Regions from separate parts of the Paractinoplanes hotanensis genome, predicted to be linked through region 2. Evidence: riboswitches for the same ligand, from Rfam matches in the RefSeq annotation. Region 2 holds a riboswitch; the other holds the start of a gene.
The links. Region 2 has a riboswitch for glycine ahead of gcvP (aminomethyl-transferring glycine dehydrogenase). Riboswitches for the same ligand answer to the same signal wherever they lie in the genome.

Region 1 (5,754 bases), on a different contig from region 2:
GTGGGGCCCGGCGGGCCGGACGGGGCCACCGAGGTGATCGGACTGTCGCTGTATCGGACGGCCTTCACATACGGGAAATTCGGCTATGCCTCGGCCATGGGGGTCGCCCTGTTCTTCGCCACTTTGACGCTGGCCGTGCTTGCTCTGCGATCGGGCCGCCGCGAACGGTTGGAGCTGGCATGACAATGCTGGAGACAAGGCCGGTCGCCGCGCCTTCCTTGCCTGCGGAAAAACGGATGAATCCCCTCCCGGGGCTGGCCATGTTCTGCTGGGCCGTGGTGACGGCGTTGCCGCTGCTCTGGGCCGTGATCAGCTCGTTCAAGACCGACGACGAGATCCTGAACTCGCCGTGGTCGCTGCCGGCGTCGCCGCAGTGGGACAACTGGGGGCGGGCGTGGACGGCGGCCAGCATCGGGCGCTATTTCCTCAACAGCCTGATCGTCGTCGGCGCCGCCCTGCTGCTCACCATGCTGCTGGGCGCACTGGTGGCGTACGCGCTGGCCCGGTATGAGTTCCGCGGCAACCGGGCAATCTATTACATGTTCGTCGCGGCCATGTTCTTCCCCGTTTTCCTGGCGCTCGTGCCGCTGTTCTTCGTGGTGCAGCAACTGGGCCTGCTGGGCACCTACGCCGGGCTGATCCTCGTCTACACCGCGTACGCCGTGCCGTTCACGGTCTTCTTTCTTCATTCGTTCTTCCGTACGCTGCCGAGCGAGATCGCCGAGGCCGCTGTGCTCGACGGCTGCTCGCACGGCGCCGTCTTCTTCCGTGTCATGCTGCCGCTCGCCCGTCCCGGGCTGGTCGCGGTCGGCATCTTCAATTTCCTCGGGCTCTGGAACCAGTATCTGCTCCCGCTGGTTCTCAATCCCGACCCGGACCGGTACGTCCTGGCGCAGGGTCTGGCCGCCCTGTCGGTCAGTCAGGGGTATCGCAGCGACTGGAGCGGCCTGTTCGCCGGCTTGACCATTGCCATGCTGCCGGTGCTCGTCGCCTACGTCGCGTTCCAACGGCACATCCGCGCCGGAATGACCGCCGGCGCGGTCAAGTAACTCCCCTTCATCCCCTTTCCTCTTTGGGAGGAGTCTGCTCGTGAAGATCGACAGACGTAAATGCGCTGCTCTCTTGGTGGCCGCGCTCACGGGAGTCGGCGCCGTCGCCGTCACCTCGGAATCCGCGTCGGCCGCCGACTGCGGCTACCTGTTCGACGACTTCAGCTACAGCTCGTCGTCCGACCCCGCGCTGGCCGCCAACGGCTGGACGCCCCGCAGCTACCAGGGCGGCCCGGGCGTGCCCGGCGCCAACTGGTCGCCGGCCGCCATCAGCTTCCCCACCAACAGCGGCCAGAAGGTCATGCAGCTGACCGCCTCGACCGACGGCACCGCCGCCGGCACCAAGCACGCCGAGCTGTACTCGACCCAGAAGCGCTACCTCGAGGGCACCTACGCCAGCCGGGTCCGCTTCACCGACACGCCGGTCAGCGGCAACGACGGCGACCACATCAACCAGACGTTCTTCACGATCAGCCCGCTCAACGGCGACCTCGACCCCACCTACAGCGAGCTCGACATCTCCGAATATCTGCCCAACGGCGGGTGGGGCGAGCAGGGGCCGATCAACTACCAGACGACCTGGTACACCTACCGCAACGAGCCCTGGTACGCCGACAACCTGCACTCCGAGCAGCGCAGCTCGCTCGACGGGTGGCACGACCTGGTGGCCCAGGTGGCCGACGGGCACGTCGTCTACTACATCGACGGCGTGCAGGTCGGCGACCACGGCGGCAAGTACTTCCCGCGCCAGACGATGACGATCAACTGGAACCTGTGGTTCATCGACCTGGCCACCCACTCGGGCGGCCTCAGCACCTACATCCAGCAGGTCGACTGGGTGCTGTTCGCCAAGAACCAGGTGCTGTCACCGTCCCAGGTGACCTCGCGGACCGGGGGTTACCGGTCGGCCGGCAGCACCTTCGTCGACACGGTGGCCTCGACCGGCGGCTGTACGACCACCCCGCCGACGACTCCACCGACCACCCCGCCGACGACTCCGCCCACGACCCCGCCTACGACCCCGCCGCCCGGTACGAGCTGCAGTGATGCGCCGAACTGGGCGTTCTCGTCCGTTTACACCGGCGGCAACCTGGTGAAGCACGAGAAGAGCAAGTTCGGCGACCCGAGCGGACCCAAGTCCGGCGACGGTGTGCACCTGTGGCGCGCCCGCTACTGGACACAGGGTTCGGAACCGGGCTGGACCGAGCAGTGGCAGGACCTGGGCCGCTGCTGACCGGTTAACCTGGGGGAGGCGGGACCGTCGTGTCCCGCTTCCCCGCAGGATCTTGACCCGTTCACCCGGGCGTCGATAGCTTTCGTCCCACAACTGAACAGCCACTTGACCGCCGCGGGAGAGTTCCCGTTCCGGCCGCGCGACGCTTGTCGCCGGGTCCGGCCGCGGGGCGCCGAAGGAGCAACTTCTCCCTCAGAATCTCTCAGGCACCCGTACCGCGATGGTCGGGCAACTCTGGAAAGCCGGGTTCGCCCGCGCCCAAGGTGCAAATCGCCGCTCCTCGTGTCGATGAAGCTCTCAGGCCCCATGACAGAGCGAGGGAGCCACCTCTCGAAGGAGCTTCCGCATGGCTGTGTCCGTTTTCGACCTGTTCTCCGTGGGTATCGGCCCGTCCAGCTCGCACACGGTCGGCCCGATGCGCGCCGCCCGCATGTTCGCCCGCCAACTCGACGACCGCACCGCCTCGGTACGCGCTGAGCTGTTCGGCTCGCTGGGCGCGACCGGGCACGGGCACGGCACGCCCAAGGCGGTGCTGCTCGGGCTCGAGGGCGCAGACCCGGAAACGGTGGATGTCGCGGGCGCGGACGCGCGGGCGGCTGCCATTCACAGCCGGGGGCTGCTCACGCTGCCGTGCGGGGCGGACGCCGAGGTCGACGTGGTGCTGCACCGGCGCCGTACGCTGCCCGGCCACCCCAACGGCATGACGTTCACCGCGTACTCCGCCGAGGGCGCCGAGCTCGTGCGGAAGACCTACTACTCGGTGGGCGGCGGGTTCGTCATCGCGGAGGGCGGGGTGCTGCGGCCGTCCGCGGTCGAGCTGACCCACCCGTTCACCAGCGGCGGCGACCTGCTGGCGCTGACGTCGGCCACCGGATTGTCGATCTCGCGGCTGATGCTGGCGAACGAGACGGCCTGGCGGTCGGCCGATTCTGTCCGGGACGGGCTGCTGAACATCTGGCGGGTCATGCAGGAATGCGTGGCGGCCGGGCTCGAGGCCGAGGGCGTGCTGCCCGGCGGCCTCAAGGTGCGCCGTCGCGCGGCGACCACGGCCCGGCAGTTGCGGGCAGCCGGCCGGGCCCCGGAGCACGCGATGGAGTGGCTCACCGCGTACGCGATGGCCGTGAACGAGGAGAACGCGGCCGGCGGCCGGGTCGTCACCGCGCCCACCAACGGCGCGGCCGGCATCATCCCGGCCGTGCTGCACTACTACATGCGCTTCGTGCCCGGCGCCGACGACGAGGGCGTGGTGCGCTTCCTGCTGGCGGCCGGGGCGATCGGCCTGCTCTTCAAGGAGAACGCCTCGATCAGCGGAGCCGAGGTGGGCTGCCAGGGCGAGGTCGGCTCGGCCTGCGCGATGGCGGCGGCCGGCCTGGCCGAGGTGCTGGGCGGCACGCCCGAACAGGTCGAGAACGCAGCCGAGATCGGCATGGAACACAACCTGGGCCTGACCTGCGACCCGGTGGGCGGCCTGGTGCAGATCCCGTGCATCGAACGCAACGGCATGGCCGCGGTCAAGGCGGTCACGGCGGCCCGCATGGCCCTGCGCGGCGACGGCCGCCACCACGTCTCCCTCGACAAGGTCATCAAAACCATGAAGGAGACCGGCGCCGACATGAAGGTCAAATACAAGGAGACAGCCCGCGGCGGCCTCGCCGTCAACGTCATCGAGTGCTGACCGCTACGACTGCCTCCGGCGTACCTTCAGCAGATCGGCTGAACGCTGATCCACCCGGCCCGGTTCGGGTTATTACCGCCCCGACCGCCGACCGGTGAAGCTGCCGTTGGACGGGTGTTCGTGACACGAACATCACAGCGGGTGGCTCGGGTTGATCGCGTTTGCCACGATCACCGGGTGTTCCGAACCCGGTCTGAGCTGCGGCCCTCTCCCGGCGCGCCCGCTGGCGGCGCACGGCCGGACTGGTGGCGGCGGCTGCGAGTGCCGCTGGTCGTGCTCGCGGCACTGGGGCTGGCGGCGTTCGGGCTGCGGGGGCGGTTTCCCGACCCGCGCGAGTTCCTGGGCGCGCTGACCGGCGCCGACTACAGGTGGATCACCCTCGCCGTGGTGCTGCAAGTCGTGTCGCTGGGTGCGTTCGCCTGGCAGCAGCGGCAGATTCTGCGGGCTTTCGGCGTACGGCTGGGGGCGGGCTTCACGATGGCCGTCACCCTGTCGCGGACCGCGATCTCCATCTCGATGCCGGTCGGCTCCGCGGTCTCGGCCGGTTACGCGGGCCGGCAGTACGTGCGCGCGGGCGCCTCGAAAGAGGTCGCGGCCGCCTCGATGATCGTCTCGGGGCTGGCCTCGATCGGTGGGCTGGCCCTGCTCTACGTGGCCGGCGGCGCCGCGGTGCTGACCCGTGACCCGGGGCTGCTAGCCGGGCCGGAGCCGCTCATGGTGATCGCCGGCCTGGTCGCCCTGACCGCGGCCGCGGTCATCGGTGGTCGCCTTCTGATGCGCCGGCCGGCCGAGGCTGGGCCCGCACGGCCGCGATCGGACAACCGGGTCGCGGCCTTCCTGCGCCGGACTCTTGCCTCGGCCCGCGAGGCCTGGCGGGCCGGTGCTGCCCTGCGCGCTCGCGAGTGGGTGGTCGGCACGCTCTACTACGCCGTCAACTGGCTCACAGACCTGCTCTGCCTGGTCGCCACCTGCCGGGCCGTCGGTCTTCCGGTGGGCATCACCACGCTGGCCGGCATCTATCTCGGCGTGCAGATCGTTCGTCAGGTTCCGCTGACCCCGGGCGGCGTGGGCGTGATCGACACCGCCCTCGTGGCCGGACTGACCGCCGCCGGAGCCACCGCGGTCACCGCGGCCGCCGCCGTGCTCATCTACCGCCTGATCTCGTGCTGGCTGCTTCTCCCCGCCGGGGGCGTAGCCGCGCTCTGGCTTCGCCGCGGGGCGGCTACGGTCGTGTCGCCCGTGAGCTGATGGGCTGCGGTGGTTTTGGGCTTGGCCGCGGGGTGGCTTTGGTAGTGCCGTTCGTGGATTGATGGCTCGCGGTGGCTTCGGTGGTCTTGGGCTTCGCCGCGGGGCGGCTCTCGTTATGCCAGAGCGTGAGTTGACGGGCGCGGTGGCTTTGGTTGTACCGCGCGTGAGTTGATGGGCGCGGTGGCAATCTCGGCTTTGCCGCGAGGTAGCCGTGCTGTGCCGCTGCGCGAGCTGCTCGGTGACGGCGGCATCGCCGTTCGTTGGTTTCGCAGCTCCGGCCGAACCCGCAACCGCAGTCGGCTCGTTCAGGGTGCGGTCAGGATTGTTTGCGGCGGCGGTGGGCCGCTTTCGGGCGTGCGCCGTCGGGGCGGGGCATGCCGCCCATGCGGATGAGGACGCCGCGGCGGGTTTCGGCGGCCACCCGGGTCTGCGGGTGGCTGGAGCCGAGCCGGGTGACGAGGCGGTCGACCGTGTCATCGAGCAGCTTGCGGGCCGGGAGCAGGGCGCCGGCCGCGATCAGGGCGCGGGACAATTCGTGGGCGCAGCGC
Region 2 (5,754 bases):
GTGGGCAGCGCGCAGGTCCAGGTCGGAGTCGACGGACGCGAAGCCGTAGAGGTGCGCCCCGCTCACCGTCGCGAAGATCACCGGGTACGGCAGCTCGGCGACCACCTCGGCCGACCAGGCGGGCACGACAGTCGTCACGTCAAGTTCCTTTCCCGTACGCCGGCCAGCAGCTGATCTATCGTGCGGCGCTCAGGCGACTCGGGCAGACCGGTCGCCGCCCGGGCCGACGCAAGATCATGCTGCAGGTCGCCGGCCCAGGCCACCACCGAATTCCACGGCACCGACCCGCTCCTGACCTCGAGCAGCCGGGGGCGCAGCGACCGCACCTCGACGAGCACGTCGCCGGTGCGCAGCACGTGGGCGCCGGCCAGCAGCAAACGGATCATGTGCATGGCCTGCTTCCAGTTGGTCTCGCCGGTGCGCTCCCGGCGGGCGGAGACCCGGTTGAGCTGGTCGCGCGCGTACTCGCCGTACGTCGCCGCCACCTTGCTGGAGAGGAACGCCTGCCGCACCGCCAGCAGCTCCCGGCCGTCCGGCGTCAGGGTTTCGACGATGGGGGACCAGAGCACCTCGAGCACGGTCGGGTTGGCCTGCAGCGCGAGCACGCAGAACCGCTCGATCTCCCAGGTGAACTGCTCGGGCAGCGGCCCGTCGAAGTGGGTCGGCGGCTTGTCCAGCGACCAGAACGCCCGGGTCGGCGCCGCGTACACGCCCCGGCGGTCGTGGTCGGAGCCGGGCCCGTCGAGTCCGTAGGCGCGCGATCCGACCACGACCCCGAGGATCGTGCGCTCGATCACGGTCTACAGATCCAGCACGGTGCCGTCGATGTCGCCGATCTCGGCCTCGCTGAGGGCCAGGTTGCCGATCGTCGCGACGTTGTTCTCGAGCTGCTCGACGCTGCTGGCCCCGATGATGACGCTGGTCATCCGCTCGTCGCGCAGCGCCCAGGCCAGGGCCGTCTGGGCCAGCGACTGGCCGCGGCGCTTCGCGATGTCGTTGAGCGCGTGGATGCGGCCCAGCGTCTGGCTGTCCAGGGCTTCCTCGTTGAGGAAGCGGCTGGTGCGCACCCGCGAGTCGTCCGGGATGCCGCCGAGGTAGCGGTCGGTGAGCAGGCCCTGCTGGAGCGGGCTGTACGCGATGCAACCGGCGCCGGCGGCGGACAGCGTGTCGAGCAGGTTGTCCTTCTCGATCCAGCGGTTGAGGATCGAGTACGACGGCTGGTGGATCAGCAGCGGCGTGCCGAGATCCCGCAGGATGGCCGCCGCCGCGGCGGTCTGCTCAGAGGTGTAGTTCGACAGGCCGACGTACTGGGCCTTGCCCGCGCGGACCACGGCGTCGAGCGCGCCCATGGTCTCCTCGAGCGGCGTCTCCGGGTCGGGCCGGTGGTGGTAGAAGATGTCCACGTAGTCGAGCCCGAGCCGCTTCAGCGACTGGTCGAGCGAGCTGACCAGGTATTTCCGGGAGCCGAAGTCGCCGTAGGGCCCGGGCCACATGTCGTACCCGGCCTTGGTCGAGACGACGATCTCGTCGCGGTGGGCCTGGAAGTCGGTGGCGAGGACGCGGCCGAAGTTCTCCTCGGCGCTGCCCGGCGGCGGCCCGTAGTTGTTGGCCAGGTCGAAGTGGGTCACACCGAGGTCGAACGCGCGGCGCACGATGTCGCGCTGGCGCTGCCAGGGACGCTCGTGCCCGAAGTTGTGCCACAGGCCGAGCGAGACGACGGGCAGGCGCAGGCCGCTGCGTCCGGTCCGCCGGTAGGGCATGGTGTCGTAGCGGTTGCCCGCGGGGGTGTAGATCACAACCCCACCCTAGAGACACGCGGTGGAAACGTGTCCGCTGGTAGGTTGGTTGCCAGCCACGCGGGAGAGACCGAGGTCGACCTCGGCGCCGAAGGGGCAAATCCTCCCCGGAACCTCTCAGGCAAAAGGACCGCGTGGGCAGACGACTCTGAAGCATCCGTGCGCCTGCGGTTGGGCCCGCGCGGCGGTGACAGAGGGGGAGGCCGACTAGTCGACCTCTCTGAGGAGCCGTCATGACGTTCGCGAACCGGCACATCGGGCCGGACACCGACGAGCAGACCCACATGCTCAAAGCCATCGGGTACGCGTCGCTGGACGCCCTGATGGACGCCGCGATCCCCGAGGTGATCCGCTGGCACGGGTCGCTGAACCTGCCCGCGGCCGCCTCCGAGGAGGAGACGATCGCCGAGCTGCGCGCGATCGCCTCGCGCAACCGGGTGACCACGTCGATGATCGGCCTGGGCTACTACGGCACGCACACCCCGGCCGTGATCAAGCGGAACGTGCTGGAGAACCCGGCCTGGTACACGGCGTACACCCCGTACCAGCCGGAGATCAGCCAGGGCCGGCTCGAGGCGCTGCTCAACTTCCAGACCATGGTGACCGACCTCACCGGGCTGACCACGGCCAACGCCTCGATGCTGGACGAGGGCACCGCCGTCGCCGAGGCGATGACGCTGGCCAAGCGGGCTTCCAAGTCCAAGTCCCAGGTGTACGCGGTGGACGCGGACACGCTGCCGCAGACTCTCGCCGTGCTGCGGACCCGGGCCGAGCCGCTCGGCATCCGGCTCGCGCTGGTCGACCTCGACGCGGGTGCTTCGCTGCCCGATGAGTTCTTCGGGCTGCACCTGCAGTACCCGGGGGCCTCGGGCGCCGTACGGGACCACGCGCCTTTGATCGAAGCTGCCCACCGCCAGGGTGCCCTGGTGACAGTGGCCGCCGACCTGCTGGCGCTCACGCTGTTGCGCGCGCCGGGCGAGATCGGCGCCGACATCGCGGCCGGCACCACCCAGCGGTTCGGTGTTCCGCTGGCCTTCGGCGGGCCGCACGCCGGCTACCTGGCCGTGCGGGCCGGGCTCGAGCGGTCGCTGCCCGGCCGGCTCGTGGGCGTGTCGAAGGACGTGGACGGCGCCCCCGCCTACCGTCTCGCCCTGCAGACCCGTGAGCAGCACATCCGCCGCGAGAAGGCGACGAGCAACATCTGTACGGCGCAGGTCCTGCTCGCCGTCATGGCCGGCATGTACGCCGTCTACCACGGTCCGAAGGGGCTGCGGGAGATCGCCAAGCGCACCCACAACCACGCCCTGACCGTGGCCGGCAGCCTCGCTGCCGGGGGCGTCGAGGTCGCGCACGCCGCCTTCTTCGACACCGTGACCGCCGTGGTGCCGGGCCGGGCCGCCGGGATCGTCGCGGCCGCGGCCGCCGCCGGTGTCGACCTCCGCCTGGTCGACGCCGACCGGGTGTCGGTCGCCACGGATGAGACGACGACCGACGCCCACGTCGCGGCCGTGCTCGACGCCTTCGGTGTCCCTGCTTCCGAGGCCGCCGAATGCGGCGCCCAGCCCCTCGCGCGGTCCAGCGAGTACCTGACCCACCCGGTGTTCAGCTCGCATCACTCCGAGACCAGCATGCTGCGCTACCTGCGCAAGCTGTCGGACAAGGACTACGCGCTCGACCGCGGCATGATCCCGCTGGGGTCGTGCACGATGAAGCTCAACGCCACGACCGAGATGGAACCGGTCACCTGGCCCGAGTTCGCGAACATCCACCCGTACGCGCCCGCGTCCAACACGTCCGGCTACGAGGAGCTCGTGTCGACGCTCGAGGGCTGGCTGGCCGAGATCACCGGGTACGACGCGGTGAGCGTGCAGCCCAATGCCGGTTCCCAGGGTGAGCTGGCCGGCCTGCTGGCCATCCGCGGCTACCACCGCTCCCGCGGCGACGAGCACCGCGACGTGTGCCTGATCCCGTCGAGCGCGCACGGTACGAACGCGGCCAGCGCCGTCATGGCCGGCATGCGCGTGGTCGTGGTGGCCTGCGACGACGCCGGCAACGTCGACCTGTCCGACCTGCACGCCAAGATCGAGACCCATGCGGCGAACCTCGCGGCGATCATGGTGACCTACCCGTCGACCCACGGCGTGTACGAGACCTCGATCGCCGACCTGTGCGCGGCCGTGCACGAGGCCGGCGGCCAGGTCTACGTCGACGGGGCCAACCTGAACGCGCTGGTCGGTTTCGCCCGGCCCGGCAAGTTCGGCGCCGACGTGTCGCACCTGAACCTGCACAAGACGTTCTGCATCCCGCACGGTGGCGGCGGTCCCGGCGTCGGCCCGGTCGCCGTCCGCGCGCACCTGGCCGAGTTCCTGCCGGGCGACCCGCTCGAGCCGGGCGACCACCACGCGGTGTCGGCGGCGGCACACGGCTCGGCCGGCATCCTGCCGATCTCGTGGGCGTACCTGCGGATGATGGGCCCGGACGGGCTGGCCGCGGCGACCGGCACGGCCGTGCTGGCGGCGAACTACGTGGCCTCGCGGCTGCGCGAGCACTACCCGGTGCTCTACACCGGCAGCGGCGGCCTGGTGGCGCACGAGTGCATCCTCGATCTGCGGCCGATCACGAAGGCGACCGGCGTCTCGGTCGACGACGTGGCCAAGCGGCTGATCGACTACGGCTTCCACGCGCCGACGATGTCGTTCCCGGTGGCCGGCACGCTGATGGTGGAGCCGACCGAGAGCGAGGATCTGGCCGAGCTCGACCGCTTCGTGGCCGCGATGATCGCCATCAAGGGCGAGATCGACCAGGTCGCGGCCGGGACGTGGCCCAAGGACGACAACCCGCTCCGCAACGCCCCGCACACCGCGTCGGCGGTGACGGCCGACGAGTGGGAGCACGCCTACCCGCGGTCGGTGGCCGGTTTCCCGGTGGGAGTGGACCGGACGGCGAAGTACTGGCCGCCGGTGCGGCGCATCGACGGGGCCTACGGCGACCGGAACCTGGTCTGCTCGTGCCCGTCGCCCGAGGCGTTCGAGGACTGAGCCGGGGTGCGCGCCCTTCGTCGTCGGGGGGCGCGCTCTCCGCTACTGTGTGTAGCGAATCGGTGCCGACGGCAGCGTCGGCTTTCAGCTGTTTTTCAGTCAGGCCGCAAGGGCGTGACGGGCCGGCCCGCGGTGCGGTTCGATCATCGTGCCGTCGGGCAGGATCTCGCCGGTGTCCTCGAAGACGATCACGCCGTTGCAGAGCAGGCTCCAGCCCTGCTCGCGGCATGTCGCAACGGTCCGCGCGGCCTCACGGTCGACGGCTTCGGCGGTGGGACAGGGGTTCGTGTGCTGGCACATCAGGTGTTTCTCCGGTCGGGGGGCTTGTGTGATGACTCACAACGACGGTGACGGACGTTACCTCAAATCGAACGACGACGGTTCGAGCCGGTGACGGTGTCGCCATTGACAGAATCCTCGCCTTCCATGCTCCACGGAAGCCGGTCGTTCGGCCACTTCCCGACACCTCCCCTCGTCGCTCCGCCGGGTGCTCCGGCGTCCTGCCAGGGCCGTCACCGTGCGTCAACATGGTTCCGCTGGTCCAGGTCCGACGGTGGCGACCCTGCAGAGCTTGTCTCCGACTACCTCGCGGACAACGGACTACGCGTGCGAAACATTGGCCGAACGGCTACCGACGTCCGCCCGATCGGCGCTGGCTCAGTCTGCGGAGCGGCACTGTACGTGTCCGCCGACACCGGTTCCGTGATGGCGGGCGCCGCCCTCGCCGCCCCGTCCCCGGTCCCGTCGATCCCCGACGTCTTCGTCGTGGTCTACGAACATGTTCCCTTCGATGATGACTCGCCGTCGCAACCCGCTAACGCCTGGTCACCGGGTGCCGCCTCCGGGCCGCCGGGTTTCTGGACGCCGGAGGGCAGGGAGCCGTCTGAGCGCGCTGCGGGGGTGCTGGAGGGCTGGGCGCC

Region 1: linked by a shared signal. The riboswitch ahead of LXN57_RS13620 (L-serine ammonia-lyase) and the one ahead of gcvP (aminomethyl-transferring glycine dehydrogenase) in region 2 are both predicted to bind glycine.

Annotation. Positions count from the first base shown of each region.
Region 1 covers NZ_JAMQOL010000016.1:47,357-53,110, reverse strand. The annotation lists gene LXN57_RS13635 (carbohydrate ABC transporter permease) at 1-183, shown strand, start outside; gene LXN57_RS13630 (carbohydrate ABC transporter permease) at 237-1,049, shown strand; gene LXN57_RS13625 (glycosyl hydrolase) at 1,090-2,283, shown strand; glycine riboswitch at 2,389-2,511, shown strand; glycine riboswitch at 2,512-2,606, shown strand; gene LXN57_RS13620 (L-serine ammonia-lyase) at 2,630-3,958, shown strand; gene LXN57_RS13615 (lysylphosphatidylglycerol synthase transmembrane domain-containing protein) at 4,136-5,206, shown strand; gene LXN57_RS13610 (tetratricopeptide repeat protein) at 5,523-5,754, opposite strand, start outside.
Region 2 covers NZ_JAMQOL010000029.1:80,088-85,841, reverse strand. The annotation lists gene LXN57_RS21475 (nucleotidyltransferase domain-containing protein) at 1-138, opposite strand, end outside; gene LXN57_RS21470 (nucleotidyltransferase domain-containing protein) at 135-797, opposite strand; gene mgrA (L-glyceraldehyde 3-phosphate reductase) at 801-1,796, opposite strand; glycine riboswitch at 1,848-1,939, shown strand; gene gcvP (aminomethyl-transferring glycine dehydrogenase) at 2,030-4,834, shown strand; gene LXN57_RS21455 (DUF5999 family protein) at 4,934-5,134, opposite strand.